Regions from separate parts of the Rhodococcus sp. Eu-32 genome, predicted to be linked through region 1. Evidence: predicted binding sites of a transcription regulator. Region 1 holds the regulator's gene; each other region holds the start of a gene.

Region 1 (8,063 bases):
GCTCTCGTCTTCACCGTTCCTTCCGGGGTCATCGGCGGTGCGACGCTCGTGCTGTACGGCCTGATCGGTCTCCTCGGTGTACGCATCTGGTTCGACAACAAGGTCGACTTCACCGACCCGGTCAACCTGATGGTCGTGGCCGCGGCGCTCGTCGCAGGCATCGGGGACCTGACGCTGACGGTCGGCTCGGTCGAACTCGGCGGCATTGCATGGGGCTCGGTGGGCATCCTCGTCGGCTATCCGATCGTGCGCAGCCTGGCTCGGGCGCGACAGAACTGACGTACCGCGCGTTCGGTCACCGATGACGCACGAAACGGTCATCGACTGCGAACTCGGTTCGGTCGTAGTGTTCGAACTACGCCAACCGTCGGCGGCGAGGTTCCATGCCGTCCGGCAGTACCGATGAGGAGTGATGAAGTGGAACGCACCCTGTTCGATCCGGAGCACGATCTCTTCCGCGAGTCGTACCGCAAGTTCCTCGAACAACACGTCGCTCCGAATCACGCGACGTGGGAAGAGCAGAACATCGTCGACCGTGACGTGTGGGTCGAAGCCGGAAAGCAAGGCTTTCTCGGTATGGCCGTGCCCGAGGAGTACGGCGGCGGGGGAGTCGAGGACTTCCGGTACAACTCCATCGTCACCGAGGAGACGACCAGGGGTGGCTACAGCGGCATCGGCTTCACACTGCACAACGACGTCGTCGCGCCGTACCTGATCAAGCTCACCAACGAGGAGCAAAAGAAGCGGTGGCTGCCCGGATTCTGTTCGGGCGAACTGATTTCCGCGATCGCGATGACCGAGCCCGGCACCGGCAGCGACCTGCAGGGCATCAAGACCAAAGCCGTTCGTGACGGTGACGAGTGGGTGCTGAACGGGTCGAAGACGTTCATCACCAACGGAATCAACGCCGACATCGTCATCGTCGTCGCGTGCACCGATCCGGACAAGGGCGCGCAGGGCTTCAGCCTGCTCGTCGTCGAACGGGACATGCCCGGCTTCGAACGCGGCCGCAATCTCGACAAGATCGGCATGAAGGCGCAGGACACCGCCGAACTCAGCTTCACCGACGTTCGAGTGCCTGCTGCGAACCTGCTCGGCGAAGAAGGCATGGGCTTCATCTACCTCATGCAGAACCTCCCGCAGGAGCGACTGTCCATCGCCGTCGTCGCTGCCGCCGCCATGGAGTCCGCGCTCGACATGACAATTCAGTACTGCCGCGACCGCAAGGCGTTCGGCAAGTCGATCGGCAAGTTCCAGAACACCCGCTTCGTACTGGCCGAACTGGCCACCGAGACCACGGCGACCCGCATCATGGTCGACAAGTTCATCGAACTGCTCAACGCCGGAACGCTGACGGTGCAGGAAGCTGCGATGGCCAAGTGGTGGACGACCGAGAACCAGGTCAAGCTGATCGATCGGTGCCTGCAGCTGCACGGCGGCTACGGCTACATGAAGGAATACCCGATCGCCAAGGCGTACATGGACTCACGCGTCCAGACGATCTACGGCGGCACCACCGAGATCATGAAGGAGATCATCGGGCGCGGGCTGGACCTGTAGTTCCGCCTTCCCGTCCTTTCTCTTTCCCGGCCGAGGGTGACATTCGGTCACTCCGAGTGACCGGAAGGCCACATTCGCTCCGGCCGGGATGCGGCCCGGACGACAGCACGAAGCCCGCGCTCACCGAGTACGACCTCGGTGGACGCGGGCTTCGTCGTTCGTGGAATCAGAGCTTGCGCATCACGGTGACGACCTTGCCCAGGATTGCGGCGTCGTTGCCCGGAATGGGTTCGAACAATGGGTTGTGCGGCATGAGCCAGATATCGCCCTTCGACCGCTTGAACGTCTTCACGGTGGCCTCGCCGTCGATCATCGCCGCGACGATGTCGCCGTTGTCGGCCACGCTCTGCTGCCGTACGACCACCCAGTCGCCGTCGCAGATCGCGGCGTCGATCATCGACTCGCCGACGACCTTGAGAAGGAACAACGACCCCTGGCCGACGAGTTCGCGGGGCAGCGGAAAGACGTCCTCGACGGCTTCCTCGGCGAGAATCGGGCCACCGGCGGCGATACGTCCGAGGACGGGCACGAACGTGGGTGTCGGCAGCTGATCCTCGGCGGCAGCCGAACCGTCGGCGACGGCGGCTGCGTGATCGGCCTGCACCTCGTCGAGTCCGCGAACATCCACCGCACGGGGACGGTTCGCGTCACGGCGCAGGAATCCCTTGCGTTCGAGCGTCCGCAGCTGATGGGCGACCGACGACGTCGACGTCAGACCGACCGCGTCACCGATCTCACGGATGCTCGGCGGGTACCCGCGCTCGGTGACCGATGCGCGAATGACCTCGAGTACCTTGCGCTGACGCTCCGTGAGCCCCGCGTTGATGTCGGTGCCTTCTCCTTCGAAGGCCTTCGCCGTCGGCACGGCGGCAGGCTTGCCCGCCGAACTCTTGCCGGCAGACCTGGATCCGGCGGACTTCGGTGCCGGTGTAGACCCTGACGAGGTCTCGTCCTTCATACGTGCATCCTCCTGCCGTCTCGGCGTGCGTTGCCGATGCTGGTGTGGCTGTCGCCTGTGGTTCTGTGACGCCATTTCGAGTGGTGCCGGTGTGACGTGTGGTTTCTGACACGAATCTAGCCCGTCGACGCTGTTCGATCAAACATCTGTTCGATCCGTGTCGCATTTTCTACTGACTTTGTCGGACCCGCGTGATAGAACTTCGAACAAGCGTTCATCGAACGCCTGATCGAATGGAACGAAGGCAAGTGTTCGATCATCGTCGACAGCAGTGGAGATCTCGATGAGCATCACGGTTTCAGACCCTCGGGTGGTCCGCCCGGTCGCGCGTCCCTCCCGTCGACGCGCAACGCCCGCGCGACGTCGCTACGTGCACTCGGCCCCGTCGGCACATCAGCCGTCGTCGATGGGTGCGTACGCGGACTCGTGCGTCGAAGAACGCCGTTCCGATCAGTCGATCTCGTGGCAGGCCACCGTGGCAGGCGTCGTGGGTACCGCAGTGGTGATCCTCGCGCTGGTCGGGCTCGCCAACCTCCGCGCGGGGCAGCTCGAACCGGCGTCGCAGCCGCCCAGTCAATCGGTGGAGCACGTCGTACCGTCGGCCACGGGAGAATGATCTCGTCATGTCGCCGGTGGTCGGCTTTCCGTCCCAGACGGGTGATCGAGTTCAGCACGTAGCGCTCCGAGTATTCTCGGAGCCTGCACCTCCCGTGCGTCCTAGGTGTTTCACGGGTCCTCCGCGTTCGACCGGTGATGGCGGGGAGTGCATCGGCTACGACGGAGGCTCCGACATGCATTGCCCGTTCTGCAGGCACCCTGATTCGCGCGTGGTGGATTCCCGCGAGGCGGACGAAGGCCAGGCGATTCGTCGGCGTCGGTCGTGCCCGGAATGCGGTCGTCGGTTCACCACCGTCGAAACAGCGGTCCTCGCGGTCGTGAAGCGCAGCGGCGTCACCGAGCCGTTCAGCCGCGAGAAGGTCGTCAAAGGTGTGCGGCGCGCGTGCCAGGGCCGGGATGTCGACAACGACGCGTTGAACCTCCTGGCTCAGCAGGTGGAGGACGCGGTTCGTGCGTCCGGATCCGCCGAAATTCCCAGCCACGAGGTCGGATTGGCCATTCTCGGCCCACTCCGCGATCTCGACGAAGTAGCCTACTTGCGCTTCGCGTCCGTGTACCGATCCTTCAGCTCGGCCGAGGATTTCGAGAAGGAGATCCTCGAATTGCGCGCGCATCGCGAGGCCGGCGTCAGCGACTGACTGCGTCCATCGCCTTCATGATTCGTTTCTCGGACACCGGATAGGCAGTTCGAATCCCCTGCGCGAACAGGCCGATGCGAAGTTCCTCGATAGACCAGAACACGTCCTGGACGGCCGAACTCCTCTGTCGTGCCTCGGGTAGCGACTTCAGCAGGCGGTCGTACGCGTCGTAGACGCGATCCAGCACATCCATGCCCGCATCGTCACGAGACGCGCTGCTCGGCAACGACTTCAGGCGAGCGGTTGCGCCCTGCAGGTAGCGAGGAATGTCCGCGAGACGAGCGGACCCGAACTCGAAGACGAAGCCGTCGAACACCAGACCGTCGAGTTGCTCACGGACGTCGTCGGCGGCATCGCCCTTCTTCGTGTCCAGGATCGATCGAAGTTCCATCGCGGCAGTCAGAATCGGCCGCACGAGCGCGACGATCCGGGACGTGCGGGCTGCGGTGTCTGCGTTGACCGCCTTCGACAGTGCGGCGAACTTCTCGGGGCTGCGCACCGGACCGCCGTGCGCCATCATCGCTTCGTCGACGGCGGTTCGGCGGCAGTCCTCGAGCAGTGCCTCGACGCTGCCGTACGGGTTCTGTCCGAGCGCGAGACGTTCCTTCGTCGGAATGCCCGCGAGCAACGCTTTGGTGCCCCGGGGCGCGGACTCGAGCAGGAGGGCGCGTGTTCCGTCCCGCATCGACGCGCGCTGCTGAGCGGGTGTGCTCAACACACGCACGGCCACACCACCGTTCTCGGGAACGAGCGCGGGGTAGCCCGTGACGGTCTGCCCGCCGACGGACCGGGTGACGGTGTCCTCCAACGTGCCGAGCGAGGACGACGTCCAGGCCAGTGTCGGTGCGCGTTCGGCCTGTCCGACGGCACTTGCGACCTCGCGATCGACGCGCGGCGACAACGTCTTTCGCAGCCGAACCAGGTCCTTGTCGGAGCCGAGAACGGTGCCGCTCCCGTCGACCGCGACGAAGGTCATGTGCAGATGCGGCGGCAACGACGCCACGTCGAAGTCCGTCGGGTCGATGCGGCACGCGCCGAGGCGGGAAAGCTCCCTCGCGAGGGCCGTGACGACGGGCTCCGACCTGGGCTTCATCGACCTCAATGCCGCAGCGGCGAAATCCGGTGCCGGAACGACGTTGCGACGCAGTGCCTTCGGAAGAAGCTTGATGAGTGTCGCCACCAACTCGGCGCGCATACCGGGGACCAGCCAGTCGAAGCCCACGGGCTGCACCTGCGCGAGGAGCGCGATCGGAATGCGGGCGGTGACGCCGTCCGCCTCCGATCCCGGTTCGAACTGGTACGTGAGTGGGAATTGAATTTCGCCCTGTCGCCACGCATCCGGGTAGTCCCCACCGAGGACCGAGGCCGCGTCGGGGTTGACGACAGTGGCAGCGGTGAAGTCCAGAAGTTCCGGAGCGGCCTTGCGCGCCTTTTTCCACCACGTGTCGAAGTGGCGTGCCGACACCGCCTCTTTTCCGACTCGGGCGTCGTAGAAGTCGAACAGTGCGTCGTCGTCGACGACGATGTCACGCCGTCGAGCTCGGTTCTCGAGTTCTCCGACGTCCTCGAGCAGCGTGCGGTTCTTGTGGAAGAACGGATGCTGTGTCTTCCACTCACCCTGTACGAGAGCATGTCTGATGAACAGTTCGCGCGAGATCTCCGGGTCGATGCGGTGATAGTTCACCGGACGTCCCGTCACGAGCGGGATGCCGTACAGCGTGACACGCTCGTAGGCCATCGCGGTCTGTCGTTTGATGGACCAATGCGGTTCGGAGTACGTCCGCTTCACCAGATGCGGGGCGAGGCGTTCGGCCCATTCGGGTTCGATGCGGGCGGCCATCCGGCCCCACAATCGCCCCGTCTCGACCAATTCGGCTGCCATCACCCAACGCGGCGGTTTCTTGAACAACCCCGATCCGGGGAAGATCGCGAAGTGGGTACCGCGGGCGCCGAGAAACTCACGCTTCTCGCCCTCGCGTAGTCCGATATGCGACAGCAGACCGGACAGCAACGCTTGGTGCAGTGCCACCGGAGTGCTTTCGTTCTCGGGGACGGTCCAGCCGAGTCCGCGCGTGATCTGACGTAGCTGACCGTGCAGGTCTTGCCATTCCCGAATGCGCAGGTAGTGCAGGAACTCGTTACGACACATGCGTCGAAACTGGTTCGACGACAATTCGTTTCGTTGTTCGCGCAGGTACTTCCACAACTCGATGTAGGCGAGGAAGTCGGAGTTCTCGACCGCGAACCGTGCATGCTTCTCGTCGGCAGCCTGTTGATGCTCGGCCGGCCGCTCTCGGACGTCCTGGATCGACAGCGCGGAGACGACGACCAGCGCGTCCGCGAGCGCGCCTGTGGCATTGGCTTCGACGAGCATCCGCGCCATTCGCGGATCGACGGGGAGTTGCGCGAGTTCACGTCCGATCGGGGTGAGCTCCGGTTCGCCGCTCTTCCCGGCCGTGAGCGCTCCCAGCTCTTCGAGAAGTCCGACGCCGTCGCGAATGCTCCGCGGGTCCGGCGGCTCGACGAACGGGAACTGGTCTATCTTTCCGAGGCCGAGGGACGTCATCTGCAGAATCACCGACGCGAGGTTGGTACGCAGGATCTCCGGCTCGGTGAAGTGGGGCCTGGCCTCGAAGTCTTCCTCGGAGTACAGCCGAATGCAGATGCCGTCCGCCACGCGACCGCAACGGCCTGCGCGCTGCCGTGCGGACGCCTGGGAGATCTTCTCGATCGGAAGGCGCTGCACCTTGGTGCGTATCGAGTACCGCGAGATGCGAGCGGTGCCCGGATCCACGACGTAGCGAATGCCGGGCACGGTCAGTGACGTCTCGGCGACGTTGGTGGACAACACGACTCGCCGTCCCGTGTGCGGCGTGAACACCCGGTGCTGCTCGGCCGCGGACAGGCGCGCATACAACGGAACGATCTCGGTGTTGCGTAGTTTCCGGTCCCGCAGTGCATCCGCGGTGTCTCGAATCTCGCGTTCGCCGGACAGGAACACCAGGATGTCGCCGTCGCCCTCGCCGAGCAGCTCGTCGACGGCGTCGCACGTCGCGTCGACGGGATCGAGATCGATCGTCGTGTCGCCGACGTCGACCGACAAAGGGCGATAACGCATCTCGACCGGGAACGTTCGACCGGAGACCTCGATGATCGGGGCCGGAACTCCGTCACGAGCGAAGTGCTGTGCGAAACGTTCGGGGTCGATCGTCGCCGACGTGATGATCACCTTGAGATCGGGGCGGCGGGGGAGGAGCTGAGCGAGGTACCCGAGAATGAAGTCGATGTTCAGGCTGCGTTCGTGGGCTTCGTCGATGATGAGCGTGTCGTACTGTCGCAGCAGCCGGTCGCGCTGGATCTCGGCGAGCAGAATGCCGTCGGTCATCAGTTTGACGAGCGTCGAATCCGAGGACTGGTCGGTGAAACGCACCTTGTAGCCGACAGTTTCGCCGATGTCCTGGCCCACTTCCTCGGCGATGCGTTCGGCGACAGTGCGGGCCGCGAGACGCCTCGGCTGGGTGTGGCCGATGGACCCTCGAACACCGCGGCCGAGTTCGAGGCAGATCTTCGGAATCTGCGTCGTCTTGCCCGATCCGGTCTCACCCGCGACGACGACCACCTGATGCTGCTCGATCGCAGCCGCGATGTCGTCCTTGCGTTGGCTGACCGGAAGAGATTCGGGATATTCGACGACGGGAACTGCCGTGCGACGGTTCGCCACCACGAGCTCGGCGCGCGCGACGTCGCTCTCGATCGCGTTCAGTGCGTCGTCGGTGCGTGCCCGGTCGAGCCGACGACGGAGGCGATGTTCGTCGCGCAGCGTGACACCCTCGAGACGAGCGGTGAGGGTGCGACGACGGTGCGAGACGGTTTCAGTAGACATGCTGCCTTCAGGATAATCGGTCGAACCGACTTCCCCTCGTGTGGTGAACGCCGCGGAACGACTCGGTGCCGAGTGGAGAGACGGCTCATACTCGACGAACGGGGTCCGACTAAGCTCTCGGGCATGTCTACTCCGGCCGAGCCGACCTACGAATCCACCCATTCCGCGCTGTGGCACGGCTTCGCCGACATGGGCGCAGTCACCTCCAAGGGGCCGTTCGTCGTATCGCGCGGCGAGGGTGCCTACATCTGGGATCGTGAGGGCAACAAGTACCTCGATGCCACCGCCGGCCTGTGGTTCACGAACGTCGGGCACGGGCGTCGTGAGATCGCCGACGCCGTCGCAGCCCAGCTCGGGTCGCTGGCGCATTACTCGAACTTCGGCGACTTCGTCCCCGAGACGACAC
Region 2 (8,063 bases), on a different contig from region 1:
CGGCTCGGGCGGATTGGTGACGTTGGCGGAGAAGATCGGATCTCCGTGCCGTGCAGCCAGATCCACGGATTCCCTGCTTGTCGCACTGCCGTGCCAGATGCGAATCCTGGACTGCAACGGGCGAGGTAGAGCTTTCGCGTCGACGAGCGGAGGCCGGAAACGACCGGACCACGTGACGCTGTCGCTGTCCCACAACGCGCGAAACAGTTCGTAGCCTTCACGATTACGATCCCATTGATCCTCGGGTGTCACGTGAAACAATGCGGCCTGGGCACTTCCGTTGCCCTTGCCGATGATCATTTCGAGTCGGCCATCGGACAGGTTGTCGAGCGTCGAATAGTCCTCGAAGGCGCGCACCGGATCGAGAAGGCTCAACGTGGTTACGGCCGTGAACAATCCGATGGTCGACGTGCGAGCAGCGATGTTGCTCAACACCACCGGTGGCGACGCCGAGATGAACGGATCTTCGTGACGCTCCCCCACGGCGAACCCGTCGTACCCCAGCTCTTCGGCGAGTACCGCGGTGTCGATGACTTTCCGGAATCGCTCCGCCGGGCTCTTCTTCTCACCGGAAACAGGGTCCGGCCGATGCGACACGAGGCTCATCAGCAGAAACTTCATGCGACACCCTCGCAGACGAGAAGCTTTTCGAACGGGTGTGGGCCGACGTCCTCGGCCGGGATCGACCGGTCGTACAGCGGCGTGTATCCGGCGGACAGATACAACGCGACAGCTTCCGGTTGCCGCCACCCCGTCGTCAGGTAGATGCGGGAGTATCCACGCTGTGTGGCGATGCGCTCGAGTTCTGCGACGACGAGTTTGCCGAGACCACGTTTGCGGTGTGTCGAGGCGGTCCAGATCCGCTTCAGCTCGGCGGTCGTGGCGTCGTACTGCCGGAACGCACCTCCTGCGACGGGTTGGCCACCCGAGATGGCGACGACGAGAGAGCCGCCCGGTGGGGCGAATTCCTCCGCCGGATAAGAGCGAAGTTCGCTGTACTGCTCACCGGGAGTGCGGCCGTAGCGCGTCGCATATTCGAGCGCGAGTTCCTCGATCAGCGGTGCGGCGAGCGGGTCGTTCTGGTGCACGGCCACGAATTGCAAGGCGAGCTGATCTTCCGACGTCGTCAAGTGCGGTTCCTTCCATCGATCCTGGCAGGAGCACCCCCACGCGCACGGCGTGATGGTTGCTGCGACGTCGTCGAGCCAAGGTCTCTCGGTCGCTCTGGATGGTTGTGTTCAGTTGTACGAACCGGGCACGACTGTATTTCATTCCCGATCGCTAGGAAACATCGCCGCCGTAACGCACGCCCAGACGGAACAGCTCCGGCGTCGATCCTCCGTCGACCAGATCGGCAACCAACTCACCGATTGCAGGCGCGAATTTGAACCCGTGGCCGGAGAAGCCGGCGGCAACCGTGAGATGTCCGACGCGATCGACGACGAAGTTCGAATCGGGAGTGGTCGTGTACAGGCACGTCAGAGCGTCGGCGGAGTCTGCGTCCACGCCCGGCAGCCAGCTTCTGGCGTACGCCTTCAGCCGTTCGATCCCTTCGAGGCCTGGGGTGAAGTCCCTGTCGTCGGGGTCCACCACCGGACCGGTTCCGTGTTCGCCGATCTTGATCCCTTCGACGCCCTGCAGCCCGTAGATTCCTTCGGTGCGGAGTTCTGCACCAGGATGGTGGATGAAGCTCGGCCAGTCGGCGTCGACAGTAGGCAGAAAATGTGCAGGTTGTTCCTGCGTGGTGACGAGCGTGGGAAGGTCCACCCGGCTGCCGAGAACTTTCGACGACCATGCGCCTGCTGCCACGACGACGTGGTCGGCTTTGTAGGTCCGAGAGTTCGTGGACACGTCCGACGCGGTGATCTCCCGCACCGGGCTTCCGTAATGCACAGCGGCACCGGCATTCCGGGCCGCGACGACGAAGGCGTCGACACTTCCGTCCGCATCCAACCGTCCGGCATCGGGATGATGCAGGACGGTCGTGTCGAACGCCAACCCGGGCCAACGCCGCCGCGCCTCGTGCGGGTGCAGAACTTCGGCAGCAAGCCCAGCGCGCGCCAAGGCATCTGCCCGGGGCGACACGGTAGCGGGCAAGCCATGGTCAACGGCACCCGTCAGTGTGAGAAGTTCGGTGCCGGTACTGTTCTCGAGTTCACGCCACAGCGTGTGAGCGCGTGACGCGAGCGATACGTAGAAGTCGTCGGCGTAGGCGTGTCGAAAGATACGCGAACTGCCGTGTGACGCACCGTTCTTGTGGCCGGGCTCGAACTGCTCGAGCAGGGTGACCTGGTGGCCTCGGCGCGCGAGAATCCACGCCGATGCTGTTCCGATCACGCCACCGCCGACGACTACTACTTTCATGCCTGGGTCTAGCCAGCCTTACGGGGCAGGCCCTGCGGGTTGATCACGGACTCGGTGACAACCTCGTCCTTCAGCCCCCAGCGGTCGATGACCTTCTGGTAATCGCCGTCCTCGATGGCGTGGTTGATCGCCTCCTGGATCGCGACGATCAGACCGTTGTCCTTCTTGGTGGTCACGGCGATTTCGCCTTGCAGGGCGTCGCCCGCACCGGACACCGTGCCGATGATCTTGCTGTCACCGCTGGTGGCCGCGTGGTAGACGGCGGACGGGTTGGGTCCGACGTAGCCGTCGATGCGCTTGGACGACAGCGCAAGGTAGTAGTCGGAGGTGTTCTGGTAGTAGGCGATCTCGGCCGGCGCGAGACCCTCGGCGATGTTGGCTTCGTTCCACCCGACCAGAAGTTGTTCCTGGTTGGTACCGGATCCGACACCGATTTTCTTGCCTGCGATGTCCTGACGGCCGTTCACGACCCAGTCCGTGTCCTTCTGAGTCTCGAAGGCGAGGTTGTCGAGACGGTACGTCGCGAAGTCGTACTTGTCCTTGCGCTCCTCGGTGACGGTGACGTTGGAGATGAAGACGTCGTTCTCACCGGAGTCGATCTTGACGAAGTTCTGCGCCCAGTCGGCGACGGTGATCTCTGGCTTCAGACCCAGAATGTCGGCGATGAGGATGCCGAAATCCACTTCGGAGCCGACGACGGTCTTGTCGTCGGTCGCGTAGAAGCGCAGCGGCGGAGCGGTACCGGCAGTTCCAGCAATCGTCAGGACGCCCGAATCACGAATGGACTGGGGAACTTTCGCCGCGATCTCGTCGACCTTGTCGGCGTGAACGCGGGTGGACTGCTCCGGTGAGAGGTCGAAGGTCTGACCGTCCTCGGTCACCACCTCCGACTCGGCGGTGGGTTCACTGCACGCGGTGAGCGTCAGTGCAGCAGCGGAGAGGGCAGACGCGAGGACGAGGAGTCCCCGGTTGAATCTGGGCATGGCTTTTCCTCGAGTTCAGAGAACGTGGGCGAGGAACGCTTTGGTGCGCTCCTCTCGGGTGTTGTCGAAAAGTTCCGTGGGCGTGCCGCTCTCGACGATCTGTCCGCCGTCCATGAAGACGACCGTGTCAGCGATCTCCTTGGCGAAACCGACCTCGTGCGTGACGATGACGAGTGTCGCGCCTTCACGAGCGAGCCCCCGAATGACTTCGAGAACCTCGCCGACGAGTTCGGGGTCGAGCGCCGATGTGGGCTCGTCGAACAGAATCACTTTGGGGCGCAACGCGAGTGCCCGGGCGATGGCGACGCGCTGCTGTTGGCCGCCGGACAATCTGCGCGGGTAGTCGTGCGCCTTCTCTTTCAAGCCAACGCGTTCGAGCAGAGCCAGAGCTTCGGGCTCGACGTCGGCGCGCCTCCGCTTCTGCGCCGCGATCGGTGCTTCGATCACGTTCTCGAGCACGGTGAGGTGCGGGAACAGATTGAAGTTCTGGAAGACGAAGCCGATTTGCGAACGCTGCTTCAGGATGTCCTTGTTGCTGAGCTCGTGCAGTTTGTTGCCCTTGCGGCGGTAGCCGACGAGATTGCCGTCGACCCTGACCGTGCCCTGATCCACCTTTTCGAGGTGGTTGAGGGTGCGCAGCAGCGTGGACTTACCGGATCCGGACGGGCCGATGATGACGGTGACCTCGCCCGGGCGAACGACGAGGTCGACACCCCTCAGCACTTCGAGCGGTCCGAACGACTTGTGTATGCCGCGGACTTCGACGGCGTACTTCGAGTTCTCCGGTGCGGCGGTCATCGGGTTGCTCCCCGAGGCGCGAGGGTGATCTCGGCGAGCCGCTTGCGTATCTTCTGGACCGGTGTCAGAGGGATGGTGCGCACCGCACCCTTGGCGTAGTGCCGTTCTACGTAGAACTGGACGACCGACAGGATCGACGTGAGGATGATGTACCAGATGGTCGCGACCATGAGCAGCGGAACGACCCGCCCGTTGCGGCCGTAGATGACCTGAACCTGGTAGAACAGCTCGGCGATGGCCATGACGGACACGATCGAGGTGCCCTTGAACAGGCTGATGACCTCGTTGGCGGCGTTCGGGAGGATCCCTCTCATCGCTTGTGGCAGGACGATCTTGAAGAATTCGCGACGCTTCGGAATGCCCAGTGCAGCAGCCGCTTCCAACTGGCCTTGGTCGACGGAGATGATGCCCGCCCTGACGATCTCGGCCGAGTACGCAGCCTGGTGCAGCGCGAGACCGATGATGGCGGCCGTCGAACCGCTGATCACGTTGTTCACGTCGAACTCGAAGAACGCGGGACCGAACGGAATTCCGAGCGTGAGAGTTTGGTACAGGTAGGCGATGTTGAACCAGAACAGCAACTGCACAATGAGAGGAATCGACCTGAACGCCCAGATGTAGAACCAGGAGATGACCTGCAGCACAGGGTTGTTCGACAGGCGAGCCACGGCGAGCGCGATGCCGATCGCGATCCCGATGAGTGTGCCCCAGAACGTCAGCTGAATGGTCAGCCACAGCGCGGACATGACGGACGCCGCCGTGAAGTACTGAGCGAACGTTCCCCAATCCCATCCCGGGTTGGTCGCGAGGCCGTGGAGGAACTGCGCGACCAGCACGAGGACCGCGATGCTGACGACCCAGCGCCACGGGTGCCACTTCTTGGCGACGACGAGGTCTTCGTCGTCTATCTGCGGTTCGGCCGACGCGGGCCGAGCTTGCAATTGAGTCACCGAAACAAGCTTTCTGGTGGAGGTGTGGTGTGTGGCGGGACTATCTGCAGGTACAGCTACAGGCGCCCACGCGGCACAGGTCGACGTGCAGGCGTCGCCGCATTGCCCGTCGCTGACACAGTGCGCTACTCATACTCATGTTCGTCCTCCATCGGTCCTGGCGGTAGCACCCACACCTTCCGTGAGGAAGGGGGTTGCTGCGACGTCGACGAGCCAGGTCTCTTGGTCGCTCTGGATGGTGACAGGAATGTATTCGGTACCTAGTACAGCCGTCAAGTCTCCGGTTTTCGATTGCATTGCGGCGCTTGAGCTTCGACTTCGAATCACGGTGATTCGAACTCTTGCGGGTTTCGACCGTTCGCGTCCGGCCGCGCACCTTCCAGCAAGCGCGCAGGTTGCAACGTGCGCGTGCGCTGCAACCTGCGCGGGCGACGTAGTGGGCGGCCTCCCTTGTATTCGAACGCATGTTCGATTATCGTAGTGGGCATGGGAATGCCGGGGGGCGTTGATAATTCAGGCGAGGCGGACGCGATCCGTCGTGCCGCCGACGCGGAGGCGTCGGAACTGTTGGCGACGCTCGCCAGCAATCGCCGCGCCGAGAACATCGCCGCCGCAACGATGGTCCACAACCTGCACGCCCTGTTCGAGCTCCGCTTCTGCACCGAAGCCGACATCCACGAATCCGGCGACGGCGAACCCGACATCGCACTCGCCAAACGTACCGTCCAGTGCGAGGCGTCGGTCGCCTTGTCCTTGTCGCGCACCGTCACCAGCGACATGATGACCATCGGCGAACAGCTCGCCTGGCGACTGCCCGCAGTCGACGGCGCTTTCACCGCAGGCGATATCGACTACCCTAGGGTCCGCACCATCGCCCTGGTGCTCGAGAAGGCATCCGACGATACCGTCCACGCGATCGAGGACGACGTCCTCGCCACCGCACTGCACACCACCGTCGGCCCCCTCCGCGACCGCATCTGGAGCCTGTGGATCGAACACGACCCCGACGAGGCCGCAGCAGCGCGTAAGAAAGTCGAATCCGAAGAACGACGCGCCGACGTCATTCGAGGCGACGACGGCATGGCCACCCTCCGCGCCAGAATGAGCAGTCTCGAGGGCGCCGAAATCAACGCCGTGCTCGACGAACTCGCAGGCACCGTCTGCTCCCGCGACCCACGAACGAAGAAGCAACTCCGTGGCTACGCCGTCATGGCTCTCGTCTACCGCCAGGACTTCATCGCCTGCATGTGCGAAACCGACGTATGCCCGGTCAACGGACAGCAGGAGCATCACTCCAAGCGACGTCCACACCTGTTGCAAGTCACCGTAGACATCGAAACCCTCCTCGGACTCACCGACCGACCCGCAACCCTCAGCGACGGCACCATCCTCGACCCCGACACAGCCCGACGGCTCGCTGGCGACTCCCGACTGCAGATGATTCTCACCGAACTCATCGAGGACATCCGCGCGGAAGAAGGACACGGCAACAAGGCGGACGAGTCTGCAGACGACACGGCCGAGGATGTCGACTCCGCGGTGGCGCAGGAAGAACATTCGGGCAGCGAGCGTGCGGGAAGCGAGAATGCTTGCGGTACAGACGAACCCGATGACACCGCGGCCGCCGACCACGAAAACCCTAGCGCAGCTGAAGATGTCGCCGAACAGACAGCTCACCACTCGACCGACCACCGACCCATTGCCTACCGCCCGATCAAACGCGGCCGAATCCATCCGGTCGGGCCTCTGAGCGCAGCGCTGATCCCCTGCACCACCTCCATTTCCCGCTCACTCCCGCGTGCGGTACGCCGGCGCCTACGCCCAGGCCGCGATGTCGCTCTTTCCGAGATGATTTCGCGGTTTCTCGATGCCGCAGCCGCAGACCCCGCACTCGCGAAGGGCATTCACCCCGACGGCCACGGTGGACACACCGAACCGCCACCGGGAGCACTGACCTACCGACCCACGGCAGAACTCGTCGCACTCACACGCGCGACGTTCTCCACCTGCACATTCCCTGGGTGCAGTGTGCCCGCAGCAGCCTGCGAGATCGACCACATCGTTCCCTTCGACCACACCAACCCCCGAGCAGGCGGCTGGACCATCCGCGCCAACGTCCAGCCGCTGTGCCACTTCCATCACCAAGCCAAGACCCTGAAGCTCTGGGCCGCAGCACGACTCGCCGGCGACGCCATCATCTGGACTTCGACCTCAGGACTGCAACGCATCACCCCGTCGAACTACGGCACCGTCCTGGTCCCGGACACCTTCGTACACAATCGGAAACCACGCCCACTGCCGGCCACTATCGAAGACGAGCGCTCTGCGGCAGTTCTTGTCGTCGATGAGGAGAGACCGACGGAACCACCACCGGACGACGAACCCTCCGACGAACTTTACGAACCCACCTGGTGGGAACAGAACATCACCGACACCGACACCGACTGGGGCCGGCTGTTGAACCCCGAGACGGTGACGAACGTGCCGACACTCGGCGACATCGCACGCGCCCGCACTTCACAGGAACGCGACGACGCCGTCTACCTCCGCGAACGATTCCTCGAACACCGCGCCATCGTTACCGCCCGCGAGAATTACCGACCACCACCGTTCTGATTCGCGTGCCGGGTCAACGTCCACGCGACAACGCCGCACAGCAGGATCGTCACGACCGCTGCGAGAGCCTGCTCGTCGTAAGCGGGGGCGTCGCCCACGAACGAGCTCACCGTCCGGTTGTCGGCAGCCGTGATCGCCGTCCACCCGTAGTGCTCAGCGAACGGCACGAACAACAGAAGCGGCCCGAGCACCGCTCAGCCAGCGTCGACCCGACCAGTACGCCACCCGAGATCATGGCAATTCGACCGCTCCAAAAGTTCACGAAACAATTAGACGCTGGATGATTGCAAACCTTCTCGCCGGTCTTCTCACGCGACATCATCGCTACATGGCACCCACAACAGAAGCGTGG
Region 3 (8,063 bases), on a different contig from region 1:
CGAGCCCGAGGCAGTCCTCGGCTTGGCGCAGGAAGGTTTTCGCGTAGCCGCGGGTGGCGTCCTTCATCCGGTCGCGGCCGAGAATCAGCATCGTCAGTTCGGCGAGGTAATCGCCTGTCAGATAGTCGAGTTCGCCGCCTTCGAGCATCTCGCGCATCGCCGAGAGACGATCGCCGTAGAAGCCGGAGCAGTTACCGATCCGCACGGTCATCGTTTGTCACGTCCCGATCCAGGTGGGCCCGCGAAGGCCTGAGCGATGGTGAGCCAGTGCTGTGCGTCGTCACCGACGGCCGTGAGATCGAGGTCGTCGCGGTGAGCACGCTGGGTCACCAGAAGGCAGAAGTCCGCCGCCGAGCCGGTGACGCGCTGCGACGCGTCCTCCGGTCCCCAGGTCCAGAGCTCGCCCAAGGGGGAAGTGAGCTCGACCCGGAACGGCTCGGCCGGCGGAGTCTGCTGGTTGACGGCGTAGGCGAAGTCGCGTGTGCGCACCCCGATGTGTGCCACGCCCTTGATGCGGTCGGTCGGCTCCCTGACGATGCCGAGTGCGTCGGCGACGTCCTGGCCGTGTGCCCACGTTTCCATCAATCGGGCTGTCGCCATGGACGCCGCGCTCATGGGCGGGCCGAACCATGGGATCTTCACTCGCGCAGGCACTTTGACGAGCGCATCGGCCATGGCGTGCCTGCGGGTGCGCCAGGTGGTCAGCAGGTCCGGCTTGGCGGCTTCCTCGTCGGCGGCGGCGTCGACGAATCCGGTGGGGTCGGCCCACGCTTGCTTCAGTGCTACGTCGAACTCGGCCGCCGCGTCGGCGTCGCCTGCTGCACCCGACGTCGTCCGCTCGGCGACGTTGTCTGTCCAGGACAGGTGTCCGATCTGGTGAGCGATGGTCCATCCGGCGGCGGGAGTAGGCGTCGACCATTGTTCTTGGTCGAGGTCGGCGACGAGCGCGTCCAGCGCATCGCCTTCCGCGCGGAGGTCATCGACGATCGAGTCGAGGTCGGCCATGTGGACAGCATTCCAGCGGGTTCGTAAAAAAGCAAGCGCGCCTGCTTGTTAATTCACGTGCCGTTCAGATGCAGCCTCTACGGTGCCGGGCATGAGGATTTTCGTCGGTGTTTGTGCTGTTGCCGTGTTGGCCGGGTGCGCGTCGCCCGCCGAGAACGAGGCGTCGACCATCAGGGTTGCGACGTTCAACGCGAGCATGAATCGAAGCGCCGCGGGCGAGTTGGTCGCCGACCTGCAGGGCGACGATACGCAGATACGTGCGGTTGCCGACGTCGTCGGGCAGAACGATCCGGATGTGTTGCTGATCAACGAGTTCGACTATTCGGGTCCCGATGCGGTGAACCTGTTTCGTGATCGGTATCTCGACGGCAAGTACGAATTCTCGTACACGGCGCCCGTGAACACGGGCGTCGACTCGGGGCTGGATCTGGATGTCGACGGCGCCACGGATGGCCCGGGAGATGCCTACGGGTTCGGTCAATTCGCTGGTCAGTACGGAATGGTGGTGTTGTCGAAGTATCCGATCGACACCTCGGGCGTGCGTACGTTCCAGAACTTCCTGTGGAAGGACATGCCGAATTCGCTGTTGCCACGCGACTACTACGGGGACGCGTCGGACGCGTTGCGCCTGTCCAGCAAGTCGCATTGGGATGTACCGGTGGATGTCGACGGCCGGACGCTGCATGTGCTGGCGTCGCATCCGACTCCCCCGTCGTTCGACGGCCCGGAGGATCGCAACGGCAAGCGCAATCACGACGAGATCCGACTGACGGCCGACTACATCTCCGGTGCGGAGTATCTGTACGACGACAACGGAGTTCGTGGCGGATTGGACTCCGGTGCATCGTTCGTCGTGGTGGGTGATCAGAACAGCGATCCGGTCGACGGCGATTCGGTGGCCGGGTCGATTCAGCAACTGTTGGATCACCCTCGAGTTCAGGATCCTGCGCCGACGTCGGAAGCCGGTAGTGGAACGGATACAGCGGATTTCGCCGATCCCGTGCCCGGCGATCTGCGGGTCGACTACGCCTTGCCATCGGACGACCTGACAGTCGCGGGCTCGGGTGTTCACTGGCCTGCCGGGGTGGAACACCCGTCGGACCACAGGTTGGTGTGGGTGGACGTGCAGATCTAGGGTCGCACGACGGCGTATGGCACGTATGCATTCGACGTCTTCTCCTCTCGGACGGCGTCTTCGAGCGCGGCGCCGGTCGACGCCGTGGCCAGACGTCGTCGACGGGGTTCGCGAATTGCGGCCGCCGAGGTCCTCGGCGGATTCGAGCACAGGGTCGGGGATATCCGGGATGTGCCGTAGGGATGTTTGGCGCCCGGGCCCGTTGATGCGTGACCCTGGTTGATGCGTGTCGCGATGCGCGCGGCGCGTTCTTGTCGGTGGCATGTGATAGCGCCTGTTCGATCGTAATGCGCTGCGGCGCAACCAGTTTCCTTGACATCCCGATCTTCGGTGGTATAGTCGAACACAAGTTCGAATCGAGTCGGGGGGCTTGAATCCATGCCGTTCACGGAGCGCAGCGCGTTCGCGAAATACGTCGGACCACAGAAGAAACCGGTCATCGACACCGACCTGTTGGGTGAACTGTCGCAGGTCGCGGTCCTGGAAAACCAGGCCTGCGCACGCAAAGTCGCTCTCGCAGCCCACATGTGGGATTCGTGCATCCACCAAACTATCCAAGTCGGGGACCTGATCACCGACGCCGGCAACTACGCCGCCTCCGAAACCGCGAAAATCCTGGGCTGCTCGAAAACCGTCGCGGACACCTTCGCCGAGATCGGCATGGATTTACGGCTACGACTGCCCGCGATCAAGAAAGCGTTCGACGCCGGCGAACTCGACCTCGCCCGCGTCCGCGCGATCTACCGGGTCACCTCCCCGCTGTCTTTGGATGCCGCCACCCGGATCGAAGCCGAAGTACTACACGCCGCTAGAAGGCTCTCGCCCGGACCATTGGCCACCGAAATAGCCGCCATCATCCAGCGCACCGCACCCGATGAAGTCGCCGAAACACGGGAAGACCTGAAAAAGCTCACCGGAGTGCGCTACCGCGACAAAGACCTGATCGCCACCATCGAAGCAACCCTCGACGCCGCCGACGCCGCCGCCTGCTGGCAATCGATCACCGAAATGGCCGCCACCGTATGCCCGCGCGACCCTCGTACCCGCAGCCAACGCCTCGCCGCCGCCTACACCGCATGCATGCGACGCGAAACCCATCTCGCCTGCACCTGCGACGTCGACGAAGACCACCCCTGCACCGCCAACCGGACCTTGCCCGACCGGCGCGTACCACTGACCTCGATCACCATCGACCTCGCCACCCTCGCCGCGTTGAACGATCTACCCGCCTACCTCGCTGGACACGGGTTGATCGACGCCGCCTACGCCCGCGAACTCGCCGCCAACAGCGACTGGCACATCGTCATCACCGAAGCCAGAAACATCGCCGACGAACTCCACATCACCCTCGACAACACCACCGACACGGCTAACGACGACGACGACGCGACCGCAGAAGACACCGACACCGTGACCGAAAGTGCCGAGCAGGACGCGAACAGCACGAACACTGCCGCCGACGAGGCCGGCGACCAAAACGAACGCAAAGGCGAAGGCGAACGCGAGGAAAACGACGACGACGCTGCCGGAGGAACGGCCGGTCACGACAGCGACGATACCGACACCGACACCGAAAGCGCCGAGCAGGAAGGTGATACCGGGGACGCCGCGACCGAATCCGAGAATGCCCCAGCAGCTACCGGACGCCCGACACCCGTCGATCATCTGACGTTCCACCCACTCGGACGCGGGCGACGCCGACGCGGACTACGCCTGCCGAAACCGGCTGTAGGCGCCGCTCGCGCACAGACCGTCCCCGCCGACACCGGCCCCTACCGCGGCTCCTACACACTCATCGCTGCCCTCGAGAAAGCGATCGCCGCCAACCCTGCTGTCGCCCAAGCGCTCTACCCCGACGGCCACGGCGGATTCATCGAACCACCCGCCGGAGCACTGCAGTACAAGCCCCGCACACAGCTCGCCGACCTGGTCCGCCACCGCGACCGCACCTGCCGATTCCCCGGCTGCGACGTCCCCGCAGCCAGCTGCGAACTCGACCACATCATCCCCTACCTCCACCACGACCCCGCCCGCGGCGGATGGACAATCCTGACCAACCTGCACTGCCTGTGCCGCTACCACCACTCCCTCAAAACCATGGCCGCCTGGCACACCACCATGCTCGCCGGAGCCATCGAACACTGGACATCGAACTCCGGCAGCACCGCCGTCACCCTCCCCGGAAACAGCGTCGGCGCAACCGATCTCACCGGCCACACACTCACACCACACATACCCCGCAAACGCAGACCCACATGCGACACGACATCACCCGAAACGGAACCGACGAAGCCAACGCCCGCCGAGCCCCACAAGACCAGCGAGCCCGACAAGACCGGCGAGGCCGAGAAGGCCAGCGAAACAACCACCCACGATCAACCCACCGACCCCTGGAACGTCGACATCACCGGCAAAGAAAGGGTAGACGCCGATGACCCAGCACCGTTCTGACACAGGCGATCCGACAACGACGATCCCCTGCCCCACCGTGATGGCAGGACAGGGGATCTACGCGTCATGGCCTGAAGTCGCGGGCCATGTCATGGTGCTGCGTGGCTCAGCCGGCGTAGGTGCTGAGGTCGTAGACGGTCGTGCCGTCGACAGTCGTGGCCGTGAAATTAGCAGCCACCCATTCGGCGATTTCGGACGACGTGCTGTCCGAGCTGCCGCCGGGACCGCCCTGTCCGCCCATGCCTCCGCCCTGACCACTCGAGATGTAGTACTTCACCTGATGGTCCGCGACATACGCGATGAACTGGTCGAGCGTCGGAGCAGGGTCACTGCTCCACCCACCGATCGCCATGACGGCCGTATCGGTAGCCAGCTCGTACGTTGCGGCCGACTGCGAACCGTTCACCGCAGCCGACCACGTGGTGTCGGCAGATTCGAGCAACTCGTTCACCGCATCGGACGATTGCGACGACATACCCGGGCCGCCGGACGGAGCGCCGCCGGACGGAATACCCGCCTGGGTGCTGTCGGACATCGACGCGCCGGGCTGCTGACCATCACCCATACCGCTGGGCACCTCACCGCCGGACATCCCACCGGCCGGCATCTCACCGCTCGGCATTTCACCACTGGGCGCCTGACCGTCACTCGGCATCCGCATGCCGCCACCCATGCCGCCGCCCATACCGGTATCGGAGACGGCACCGGTCGGACCAGCGGTCGGGATGGATCCACCATGCGCGGTCGCCGCCGTCGCGATGGCGTACGACGTCCCACCACCGAGTCCTGCCAGCGCCCCGACGATCAGCGCCACAGCCGCCAACTTCCGGATCCGACCGGCCACAAGCCAGAGTGCAGCTCCGACGACCGTGCCCACCAACAAGAGCCATTTCAATGCGGGCAGCCAATCGGCATTGCGGTTCAGCAAAACCCACGACCAGATTCCGGCAGCAAGCATCACCGTCGCCAGACCTGCTCTGCCGCAGATCGATTCACGGCGCAACCACAGTGCGTACCCGCCCGTACCGATCAGACCTGCGATCGCGGGCGCCAGAGCCACCGTGTAGTAGGGATGAATCGTGCCGGACATGTAACTGAAGATCAGGCCCGTCACGAGGAACCAGCCACCCCACAGCACGAGCGAGGCTCGCAGCAGATCCGTCCGCGGCGCACGACCGCGGGCAATCAACCCGAACACCAATGCGATCAGCGCAGCCGGAACGAGCCACGAAATCTCGATACCCATCTCGCTTCCGAACAACCGATCCAGGCCGGTGGCACCGCCGAAACTGGAACCCGCAGCGCCACCGCCCATGCCGCCGCCACCCCCACCACCGTTCCCGCTTCCTCCGAAAATGCGCCCGAGCCCGTTGTAGCCGAGCACCAGATCCATCACGGTGTTGTCCGTCGAACCACCGACGTACGGACGAGCATCGGCAGGCCACAACGCGACCGTCACGACCCACCACCCGGCACCGGCGATCAATGCCGCGGCAGCACCGACGAGATGCAGCAGGCGCGCACGCAGACGTGCCTGTCCCGCAACGAGATACGTCAGTCCGAACGCGGGCAACACCAGCAGGCCTTGCAGCATCTTCGTCAAGAACGCGAATCCCAGTGCGACACCGGCGAACGCGAGCCACATCGCAGCACGACGACCGACCGCAGTCTGCAACGACCGCACGACGAAGTACGCGCCCACCGACATCAGCAGCACCAGCAGCGCGTCGGGATTGTCGAACCGGAACATCAGAGCAGCAGCGGGAATCGTCGCCAATGCAGCACCGGCCAGCAGACCGGCAGTCGGATTCGCGACCCGCTTCACCGCGGCATACACCGTCGCTACCGCGCCGACACCCATGAGCGCTTGCGGGACGAGCAGGCTCGCGCTGGAGAATCCGAAGATCCTCGCGGACAGGCCCATCATCCACAGCGACGCCGGCGGCTTGTCGACGGTGATGAAGTTCGACGAGTCGAGCGAACCGAAGAACCATGCCGTCCAGTCCTTCGAACCCGCCTGCGCCGCCGCGGCATAGAAGGTGTTGGCGTAGCCGCTCGCAGTCAGATTCCACAGATAGAGCACCGCCGTGGCGACGAGCAGCGCGGCCAGCAGAACATGATCGCGGTTCGACGTGAAACGACGCGCGCGGCGGTGCCGAGACGCAGCGCGCGGCTGCGAAGTCGCTCGCGGTGGCAGAAGTGGTGTGGTCACGGTGGTCCTCCATCGACGATGTCTTGCGACCAGAGTGACCCCGCTACTTGCGTCCGGACTGGGAGCACGCTCGAGGAAAGCTGTGAACCGATCACACCCCATCCAGCGGCGTCGACACCGCGATACGACGCATCCCGTCCGCCCCCATGACGACTTGATAGGCGTTGCGTTCGACGCCTACCGGGTCACCATCGGCGCCGAGGTTCTCGAGCAGCAGGTGACCCACCCAGATTCCATCACCTTCGATCTCGGTCACGATGTTCTTCGCGCGCACCGCGTGAATGCCCCGCGAGCGGTAGAACTGTCGACCCTCGGTGAAGAAGTCGCGGGTCTGCTGCGGATCGGTGACGGCCAGACATCCGTGAGGTGACACCGCCAGCGCCGGATAGTTGTAGATGTCGACGAGTCCGTCGATGTCGCCGTCGGACAGGTAGCCGGTGTACCGGGCGAAGAAATTCTCGATCGTCTCTTGTTCGTCGATGCTCATGTTCGGCAACGTACGACGCATTACCGCCACGCCTGTGTCGGGGATCGGAAAGAATTCGTACGTGCCCCGCGACCTGAGCGCCAGCTCCCGTGACAACCACTTGACTCTGCGACGCGTCGCACGCCAGCAACGGCTGATCGAGATCCTGGCGGACTCGCCCATCCCGGCGTCCACGGAAGTGCTTGCCGCGAAGCTCGGCGTCAGCGTCCGGACCGCCGAACGAGATCGCCGACGCCTCGTCGAATCCGGCGTTCCGATCGTCGCTGTCCCAGGCAACGGCGGCGGCAGCCGATTACCCAGGCACGCGCGAGTTCGACCTGTGGACCTGACGTTCGAGGAGATCGCCGCCCTGGTCGCAGCGTTGGCGGCGCTCGGGCCGACCGAGACGGACAGCGCCGCGTCGGCCATGCGAGCCCTGGTGAACGCTATAACTCCTCACCCCTAGCCTCCGCCTCTCGCTCCTGACGCGCGGCCGCGATGCCGGACATCGTCCGCAGCGGCACCTCCTTGACGAATAGCACGAGCACGAATCCGACGACCATCAGAATCGACACCGCCAGGAACACGTAGTCCATCGCGTTCGAGAAACCGATCCGGAACGGCTCGGCCAGAACCGAGTCGATCTTCTGAATGAACGACGAGTCGGTCAGCGCACTCCCCGCGACCGAAGAATCGTGCGTGATCAGTGCGTTCGCGTAGCCGGACTCGAGCGGATCACTGCTGGTGGCAGCCGTCTTCACCGCCTCCTGGAAGTCGGGATCCGAACTGGCCGC
Region 4 (8,063 bases), on a different contig from region 1:
CGCCGTCGAAGGCGTACGGCGTCAGCGGCGCGATCTGGGACTGGCTGCCGTCGACATCGAACGTGACGCCGTGATCGCCGACGACGGTGAAGATACGGGCACGACCTGCGAACGCCGAGAACAGGCTCGGCGCCTCGCCGAGATCAGCGACGCTGACCCGCCACGAGTCGTCGGCAGCTAGTTCGGCGGTGATTCCGGCGCCGTTCTTCCACGGGACGCGTGTCCGGTCTTCGTCTCGAATCAGCGTGACTGGTGGTGGCATTGCGACTCTCCTTGCGGCAGCTGAACATTCGAAAGACCAGTGGGGCAGGAATTTACACATCGTTCACCACGAAGCGAGCGCTGGTAACCGGACACTTGGTTTACTAATGGTGTACCACGGCTACCCTCGCGAATTCTACTCCGGGGTGGCATTCCTACATTCTTCGGTCACTAACTAGGTGGATCACACATGAACGAAGCTATCGCCGCCGCGGACACGGCGTGGATCCTCGCCGCCTTCGCGGCTGTCTCGCTGATGGTGCCCGGCCTGGCGCTGTTCTATGGGGGCATGGTCAGTGTTCGGAGCACGCTCAACATGGCCATGATGACGTTCGGCGCATTCGCCGTCGTCGGCATTCTCTGGATCATCTTCGGCTACTCGACGGTGCTCGGGAACTCGGTCGGTGGTGCCGGAATTCTCGGTAATCCGCTCGAATTCTTCGGCTCCAGTGCACTTCTCGACGCGCCCGCCGAACCGGGACTGCCGCCCGCGCTGGTGTCGGGCTTCCAGCTGCTGTTCGCGGGAATCACCGTTGCACTGATCTCGGGAGCAGTCGCCGATCGTATGAAGTTCGGTGCATGGATGGTATTCGCCGGAGTGTGGGCGACGTTGGTCTACTTCCCGGTCGCGCACTGGGTCTTCGCGTTCGACTCGGAGGACGGGTCGGTCGTCGGTGGATGGATCGCCAATACGCTCGGCGCGGTCGACTTCGCCGGTGGTACCGCAGTGCACATCAACGCCGGTATCGCGGCCCTCGCACTCGTGATCGTGCTCGGTCGTCGGACCGCCTTCGGCAATGCGCCTCGCCCGCACAGCCTTCCGCTGACGATGCTCGGTTCCGGCATCCTGTTCTTCGGATGGTTCGGATTCAACGGCGGCTCGGCACTCGCCGCGGGCAACAGCGCGGCAGTCGTCGTGCTGAACACCGTCGCCGCTGCGTGTGCCGGAATCGTCGCGTGGCTCGTCATCGAACGGATCCGTGAGGGTCACGCGACGTCGCTCGGCGCGTCCTCCGGGCTGATCTCCGCTCTCGTCGCGATCACTCCTGCCTGTGGTGCAGTGTCACCCATCGGAGCCCTGATCGTCGGTGGCCTCGCAGGTGCCGTGTGCTGCGTGGCGGTGTCGCTCAAGTACCGCCTAGGATACGACGACGCACTCGACGTCGTCGGCGTCCACCTCGTCGGTGGCCTTCTCGGAACCGTTCTCGTCGGCTTCCTCGCAACCGAAGGCGCACCGAACGGAGCGGTCGGACTGCTCTACGGCGGAGGCGTCGACCTGCTGTGGCGTCAGGTCGTCGCTGCCGTCGCGGTCCTCGCCTACAGCTTCGCCGTCACCTGGATCATCGCGAAGGTCATGCAGAAGACCATGGGCATTCGCGTCGAAGCCGACGTCGAGCAGGAAGGCCTCGACGTGTCGATGCACGGAGAAACCGCCTACGTCCTCGACGCACCCGGTCCCATCACCCGAGTCGTCAAGCCGGAGGACGCGGTACAGGCAGCAGAATCCATCACGACCATGTCAGCACGCGAGGCAACTGCGTCCTGACCGTCACCACGCCTGCGGCGGGACTTCCTTCGGGGGTCCCGCCGTTGGTGCTGTCGGCGGAATGTCCGGGAGCGAGGGTGACATTCGGTCACTCTGAGTGAGCGGGGGAGGCCTTCGGTGCGTCGTCAGTCTTCCTCGTGATGATCCGGGTACGCCGTGATGGCGAGAAATTTGATCGGCAGACGCACCAGATCGTGCGGCCCGTGAAGGCCCTCGCCGTCGAGAAGTAGCGAATCACCCGGGCGCAGAGTGTATTCCGACTCGCCGTGCCCGTAGACCATGACACCTTCGAGCATGTAGATGATCTCGGTGCCCGCGTGTTGGAAGAGCGGAAACACCTCGCTGGAATCGGTCAACGTGACGAGCACGGGTTCGAGACGCTTGTGCTGACCACGTAACGCGCCGAGCAGTTCGTAGTGATGTCCTACCCTTGTGCCGCGCCCGACGATGACAGCACCGTGTCCTGCCTCGGTGTACACCGCCTCGCGCGCTGAATCTGCGCCGCGGAACAGCGACGTCACGGGCACGTCCAAGCCTGACGCCAGACGCGCGAGCGTGTTCAAGCTGCACGACGTCTGAGCATTCTCGATCTTCGAAAGCATCGCTTTGGAGATGCCGACCTTCACCGCCATGTCGCCGACCGACAGGCCAGTCGAACGACGCAGTGCACGAACCTGTTTCGCGATGACCTTCTCGAGATCCGGCCCGGTCGGGGTGTCTCCGGGGACTTCGCGTTCGACGGGAGCTGGGTCGCCCGTGTCTCGGTGCGTGTCGGCCGAATCAGTGGCGGTCATCGTTCGATCGTAGCCCAGCGTCCACTGAAAGTAGACGCCGGGTTTCATGTTTATTCGAACATGCGTTCGACAAATGGTGGTTTTCGGGTTAGAGTGGGTGCATGCTTTCGGGGGAGAGTGTCGCCGGTCTTGCCGACGATGTGGGGGTTGCGAGCGCACGGGGTGTGCTGCCGATTTCCGACGCGTCGCTCCTGTCTGCGGTCGAATCCATGGAGGGGGCGTGGGATTCGATCGCGGCAGTGGACTCGAGCATGCTCGTCGACGCCGACCGCCGTTCCCTTCTGGTGCGGATGGAGAAGCTTTCTCGGGCCATGTACGGCACCTCGCATACGTGGCTGACCGAACTGATCGAGAGCGACGGTCTGGCGGTACTTCCTGACCGGACCAATCCCTCGCGACTGGCCAGCCTGCTGCTCATCGATCCGAGTGTGGCGGGCAAGCGCATCAAGATTGCGGCGAAAATCGCTGATGGTCGTGCGTTGACGGGTGAGCGGTTGGAGCCGCAGTATCCCTCGACCGCCGAGGCGCATCGGGGTGGGGACATCGATGCTGCGCATGTGACGGTGATCGACGAGTTCTTCAAGGATTTGCCCGCCGCGGTCGATCACGATTCGAAGGTGCAGTCGGAAATTCTGTTGTCGGATCTGGCGAAGCAGGTGACGCCGGAGCAGCTTCGCGTTGCTGCGGCGCGTTTGCACGCGTTGTTGGATCCGGATGGGGAATTGACGGACGAGAAGGATGTGGTCGCGAAGTGCTTTTTCCGGTTGGGGCGGCAGGGTAAGGATGGGTTGAGTAAGGGCAGTTTCGTCATCGATGCGGAGTTCCGTGCCTATCTGGAGGCGATTCTGGCCAAGTACGCGAAGGCGGGGAACTGCAATCCGGATGAGCCGACACCTGTGCTGGACGAGGATGGCGCAGGCGGGGACGGGGATGGGGCGGACTCCGCGGCAGACTCTGGGGCGGATTCGGAGCCGACACTGTTCGACCGTGACGAGGATCCGGGCAGCCCCAGTGGCGAGGCTCCGGACAGCCCCAGTGGCGAGGCTCCGGACAGCCCCAGTGACGAGTCCGGCCCTGCCGGCAGTGATTCTCCTTCCGGCAGTGAATCTCTTTCCGACAGTGACGTTTCTGCCGGCAGTGATTCTTCTGGCGGCAGTGCATCTTCTGTAGACGATTCCGGCCTCGCAGGCGGGCTAGGTTCGGATTCTGACTGCGACCCCGCAGGCGACTCTGGCCCTGCCGACGAGCCCGGTTCTGCAGACGGTGCTGATTCAGCCCGTGATTCTGGCACTGCCCGTGATTCTGTGAATTCCGAGGATGAGAAGCGTCGGGCCGGGCGGGATACGCGCAACCAGGGACAGCGCAACCACGATGCGGTGAAGGCGGTACTGCGCCAGATGTTGGCGTCGGGAAACCTCGGCCGGCATCGCGGGTTGCCTGTGACGGCGGTTATCACGATGACGGCGAAGGACTTGGAAACCGCGTCGGGGCATGCGGTCACGGGCACGGGTTCGCTGGTGACGATGCGCGACGCCATTCGTATGGCCTCACACGCCCACCACTACCTGGCGATTTTCGACAACGATGGACGGGCCTTGTATCTGGGGCGATCGAAGCGTCTGGCGTCGGCGGATCAACGGATCGTACTGATGGCCCGCGATCGGGGATGCACATTCCCGATGTGCACCCGTCCTGCGACCTGGTGTCAAGTGCACCACCTGAACGAGTGGGCGACAGGAGGTGAGACCGACATCGACTCGCTGACCTTCGGCTGCGATCTGCACCATCCGCTCGTCGGTGACGGTCCGAACGACTGGGCGACCACGACGACAGGCCCCGATCATCCGCAGCCGGGTCGAACTCAGTGGCACCCACCGGCATCGGTCGACCCGGATCGCCGCGGTCTGGTGAATCATTACCACCATCCGCTGGAGTATCTGTACACCGAGTCGGAGGATCCAGAACCCTGAGAAATCGAGTAGTACGAGAGCGAGACCGTAAGCGGCACAAGACAACTAGTGCCGCCTACAGTCATGCCGTCAGTCATGCCGTCGCACAACTGCGACGTCAGACAGCCACAGCCGCCGTCTCGAGCCCGAGGCGATCGGCGATGCGCGCAGCAATGTCGGTTGCCTCGTCGACGGAGCGCGTCGAATAGTGGAGGTCGACGAACGCACCGTCAACGCCGTCCGCGGCCAATGCTTCGACGGTCGAGGCGACGCTGTCGATGCTCTGCCCCTCGGCGATGTTGATGCGGGTCTCGCGATGCAGCGCATCGGGGTCGCGTCCGGCGTCGACGGCAGCCGACCGCGCGATCGACCACAGGTACGCGGCGTACTCCGCGGGCATGTCCGACGAGTTCACCCATCCCTGTGCGCGCCGACCGATGCGACGCATCGACGCCTCCGAGAATCCAGCCAGCAGAACAGGTGGGCCACCGACCTGCGCGGGCCGAAGGTCTACGGCGGACAACGGAATGTCGAACAACGGACCGTGGTGCTCGACGGGATTTTCCGTCCACAACGTACGAAGCACGTCGAGTGTCTCGTCGAATCGCTCGGATTTGCCGGTCCACGAAACACCGACGGCGTGGTACTCGTCGCGCATCCACCCCAGACCGAGTCCGAGGACCAGGCGGCCGTTCGAGATCAGATCCAGGCTCGTCACTGCGCGCGCCAGCAAAAGAGGGGTGTGCCAGATCGCGTTCACGGTGCTCGTACCCAATCGGACGGTGCTCGTCGCGACAGCAGCAGCCGTCAACGTGATCAGCGGGTCCAAAGCAGCGGTGAATTCCGGCGGATACGGATGTTCCGGGGTGCCGCCGAGCGGATAGAGGTCCGTGGGTTGCAACGGCGTCAGGACTCGGTCGCCGACCCACAGTGACCGGTACCCGAGTCGTTCAGCGGTGGACGCGAATTCGGCGACGCGGGCGCCGTCGCTCTGCGATCCGAGCTGGGGTAGACAGATACCGATGTCCATGGTGGACCTTTCTCTCGCGTACGTCGTGTCACGAAAGACGGTGCCGGCTAGTACTTGCCGTCCGGTTGGAGTCGGCTTAAGAAGGTCCGAAATTCACGTCGGTGGGGACGATGTCCACTGTTCGGCCAGGCGCCTTCTGGTTGCGCCGGTACAGATTGGAGTACGCGATGACCGACGCGGGGGAGGCCGCACCCCACTCCTTCGGATCCCCCGACTCCGCGCTCGTCGACAGGTTTCGTCCCCGACTCAGTAGACGTCGCGCACGTAGCGTTTCTCCGCCGACAGCGCCTTCACGTAGGCATCCGCACTGGCCGGGGCCAATCTCCCGTGCTGCGCGACGATGCCTTTCAACGCGCCGTCGACGTCCTTGGCCATTCTCGACGCGTCGCCGCACACGTAGAAGTTCGCGCCCTGCTGCATCCAGCGCCACAACTCGGCGCCGTGCTCGGCCATGCGGTCCTGCACGTAGATCTTGGACCTCTGATCGCGGGAGAATGCCAGATCGAGGCGGGTGAGAAAGCCGTCGTCGACCATGGCCGTCAGTTCGTCGCGGTAGTAGAAATCGGTCGCGGCGTGCTGCTCACCGAAGAACAACCAGTTCGGGCCGGTGTGTCCGAGAGCGCGACGCTCGTGGAGAAACGCACGGAACGGCGCGACGCCCGTGCCGGGGCCGATCATGATCATGGGTGCCGTCGGGTCCTCCGGCGGTTTGAAGTGCGTCGACTTCTGTACGAAGATGCCCACGTCCTCGTCCTCGGCGTGGTCGGCGAGGTACGTCGAGCAGACTCCGCGCCGCGGCACGCCATGCACGTTGTAGCGGACCGTCGACACCGTCAGCTGCACCTCGTCGGGATCGACCTTCGGGCTCGACGAGATCGAATACAACCGCGGCTGAAGCGGACTCAGCACCTCCAACCACTCGTCGATACCTGCTCGGACGGGCAGGTGGGTGAGTACATCCACCGACTGACGACCCCAGGTCCAATCGGACAGCGCACTCTTGTTCTCGGGCAACAGCAACCGTTCCAGGTCGGCGTCCCTGGTTCGAGAATGCACGAACTTCAGCAGGGCGGGAGTAGCTTTCGCGATCTCGAGGCGGTGACGCAGCGCGGTCCGCAGCGGCATCGAGTCGTGTCCGGCCAGGTCGACGACGGTCTCACCGTCCAGTTTCGTCAGATCCAGCCACTCGTTCACCAGGGCGTCGCTGTTGCGGGGCCACACGCCGAGCGCATCACCCGCCTCGTAGCTCAACGTGCCCTCGGGAAGGTGAAATCCGAACTGGCGCACATCTTTCGCGGAACCTGGGGCGCTTATCCGTGTGTTGCGGACCAGTGCGGTCGGTAGCGGTGACTTCTTTCCGTACGTAGCAACGCCTTTAGGGACGCTCGGCGCGGCGACCACGGCGGAATCGGCGCCGGCCCGAGCATCGGACGAGCCCAGCTTCGCGAGGACGCGGTCCAGCCAGACCGAGGCCGCCTCGTCGTAGTCCGGCTCGCAATCCACCCGGCCGACCAGGCGCTCCGCTCCGAGGTCGACGAACCGGCTTTCGAGTCGCCGGGCGTTGCCGCAGAAGTCGTCGTAGTTCGAGTCGCCGAACCCGAGGACGGCGAACCGAATTCCCGACAGGTCGGGCGCCTCGTCACCGGCCAACCCGTCCAGGAACGCAGCGCCGTTGTCCGGTGCGTCGCCGTCGCCGGTGGTGCTGCTGACGAGCAGAACGTCGCGGTACTCTTTCAGGTCGGACGCTGGAAAATCCTCCATGACACAGCTTTTCACGGTGAACCCGGCGGATTCGAGCGTAGCTGCGCAGGACGATGCGAACTCTTCGGCATTCCCGGTCTGCGACGCCCACAGCACCAGAACCGGAACAATCTCGGTGAATTCGGCGGTCTCGGTGGTCTCGGCAACAGCAGGGCCGGGGGAGGAAACGTCGGCCCGAGAGTAGACGCCGGCCAGCAGCCCGCTCAACCACGCGTGCGTCTCCGGCGACAGGGGAGAAGCCGTCGGCAACGTCGGGACTCCGGCCGCCGACCCGTCGGAGCGTAAGCCCGCCAACAACCCTGCGACATACCGTTGTTCGATCAGGGGCAACGGCAGGGCCGGCCCCGAATGGTCGCCGACAAGCTGTGCGAGGGCATCGATCGGAGACATCGTTCCCCCTGTGTTCTCGGTGGGCATTGCGTTCGACCCCTGGCGTACAGCAACTTTCGTCAGTGTCACCGCGCACACCTTGAATTCAGGCTGCTGCGAGTACGGGTCGACGGCGTCGTTGGTGACGGCGTTGATCGCCAGGTACTCGCCGAACGAGTCGTTCCAATGGAACGGTGCGAAACAGTCGCCCGGGCGGACCCGGTCGCTGACGCTCGCAGGCAGCACGGCCCGACCACGACGTGACGCCACCTCGATGCGGTCGCCCGTCACGCACCCGATGCGTTCCGCGTCTAGCGGATGAATCTCGACGAACGGCTTGGGATTCAGCTTGG

The links. Region 1 encodes LexA, which represses DNA repair genes until DNA is damaged. Its sites were predicted from a motif close to CGAACANNTGTTCG; they were not measured.
Region 2: the regulator LexA is predicted to act here: its motif matches at 5,553-5,566, upstream of DK926_RS00395 (HNH endonuclease signature motif containing protein).
Region 3: the regulator LexA is predicted to act here: its motif matches at 2,481-2,494, upstream of DK926_RS26980 (HNH endonuclease signature motif containing protein).
Region 4: the regulator LexA is predicted to act here: its motif matches at 2,657-2,670, upstream of DK926_RS18695 (DUF222 domain-containing protein).

What each region holds. Positions count from the first base shown of each region.
Region 1 covers NZ_QGNK01000030.1:11,906-19,968, reverse strand. Annotated here, with positions in the region: gene DK926_RS24510 (solute carrier family 23 protein) at 1-279, shown strand, start outside; gene DK926_RS24505 (acyl-CoA dehydrogenase family protein) at 418-1,560, shown strand; gene lexA (transcriptional repressor LexA) at 1,727-2,518, opposite strand; gene DK926_RS24495 (hypothetical protein) at 2,802-3,134, shown strand; gene nrdR (transcriptional regulator NrdR) at 3,310-3,774, shown strand; gene hrpA (ATP-dependent RNA helicase HrpA) at 3,764-7,657, opposite strand; gene DK926_RS24480 (aminotransferase class III-fold pyridoxal phosphate-dependent enzyme) at 7,781-8,063, shown strand, end outside.
Region 2 covers NZ_QGNK01000001.1:69,949-78,011, reverse strand. Annotated here, with positions in the region: gene DK926_RS00425 (LLM class flavin-dependent oxidoreductase) at 1-621, opposite strand, end outside; gene DK926_RS00420 (GNAT family N-acetyltransferase) at 618-1,130, opposite strand; SAM riboswitch class I at 1,140-1,235, opposite strand; gene DK926_RS00415 (FAD-dependent oxidoreductase) at 1,282-2,364, opposite strand; gene DK926_RS00410 (ABC transporter substrate-binding protein) at 2,373-3,347, opposite strand; gene DK926_RS00405 (amino acid ABC transporter ATP-binding protein) at 3,363-4,145, opposite strand; gene DK926_RS00400 (amino acid ABC transporter permease) at 4,142-5,086, opposite strand; SAM riboswitch class I at 5,241-5,337, opposite strand; gene DK926_RS00395 (HNH endonuclease signature motif containing protein) at 5,582-7,711, shown strand; gene DK926_RS00390 (hypothetical protein) at 7,690-7,878, opposite strand; gene DK926_RS00385 (WhiB family transcriptional regulator) at 8,040-8,063, shown strand, end outside.
Region 3 covers NZ_QGNK01000001.1:465,818-473,880, reverse strand. Annotated here, with positions in the region: gene DK926_RS02355 (acyclic terpene utilization AtuA family protein) at 1-211, opposite strand, end outside; gene DK926_RS02350 (TIGR03084 family metal-binding protein) at 208-1,005, opposite strand; gene DK926_RS02345 (endonuclease/exonuclease/phosphatase family protein) at 1,097-2,140, shown strand; gene DK926_RS26980 (HNH endonuclease signature motif containing protein) at 2,519-4,591, shown strand; gene DK926_RS02325 (glycosyltransferase family 39 protein) at 4,698-6,704, opposite strand; gene DK926_RS02320 (hypothetical protein) at 6,895-7,290, opposite strand; gene DK926_RS02315 (HTH domain-containing protein) at 7,352-7,735, shown strand; gene DK926_RS02310 (MDR family MFS transporter) at 7,716-8,063, opposite strand, start outside.
Region 4 covers NZ_QGNK01000016.1:22,261-30,323, forward strand. Annotated here, with positions in the region: gene DK926_RS18680 (HutD family protein) at 1-262, opposite strand, end outside; gene DK926_RS18685 (ammonium transporter) at 452-1,807, shown strand; gene DK926_RS18690 (XRE family transcriptional regulator) at 1,933-2,601, opposite strand; gene DK926_RS18695 (DUF222 domain-containing protein) at 2,853-4,571, shown strand; gene DK926_RS18700 (TIGR03619 family F420-dependent LLM class oxidoreductase) at 4,669-5,580, opposite strand; gene DK926_RS18705 (bifunctional nitrate reductase/sulfite reductase flavoprotein subunit alpha) at 5,827-8,063, opposite strand, start outside.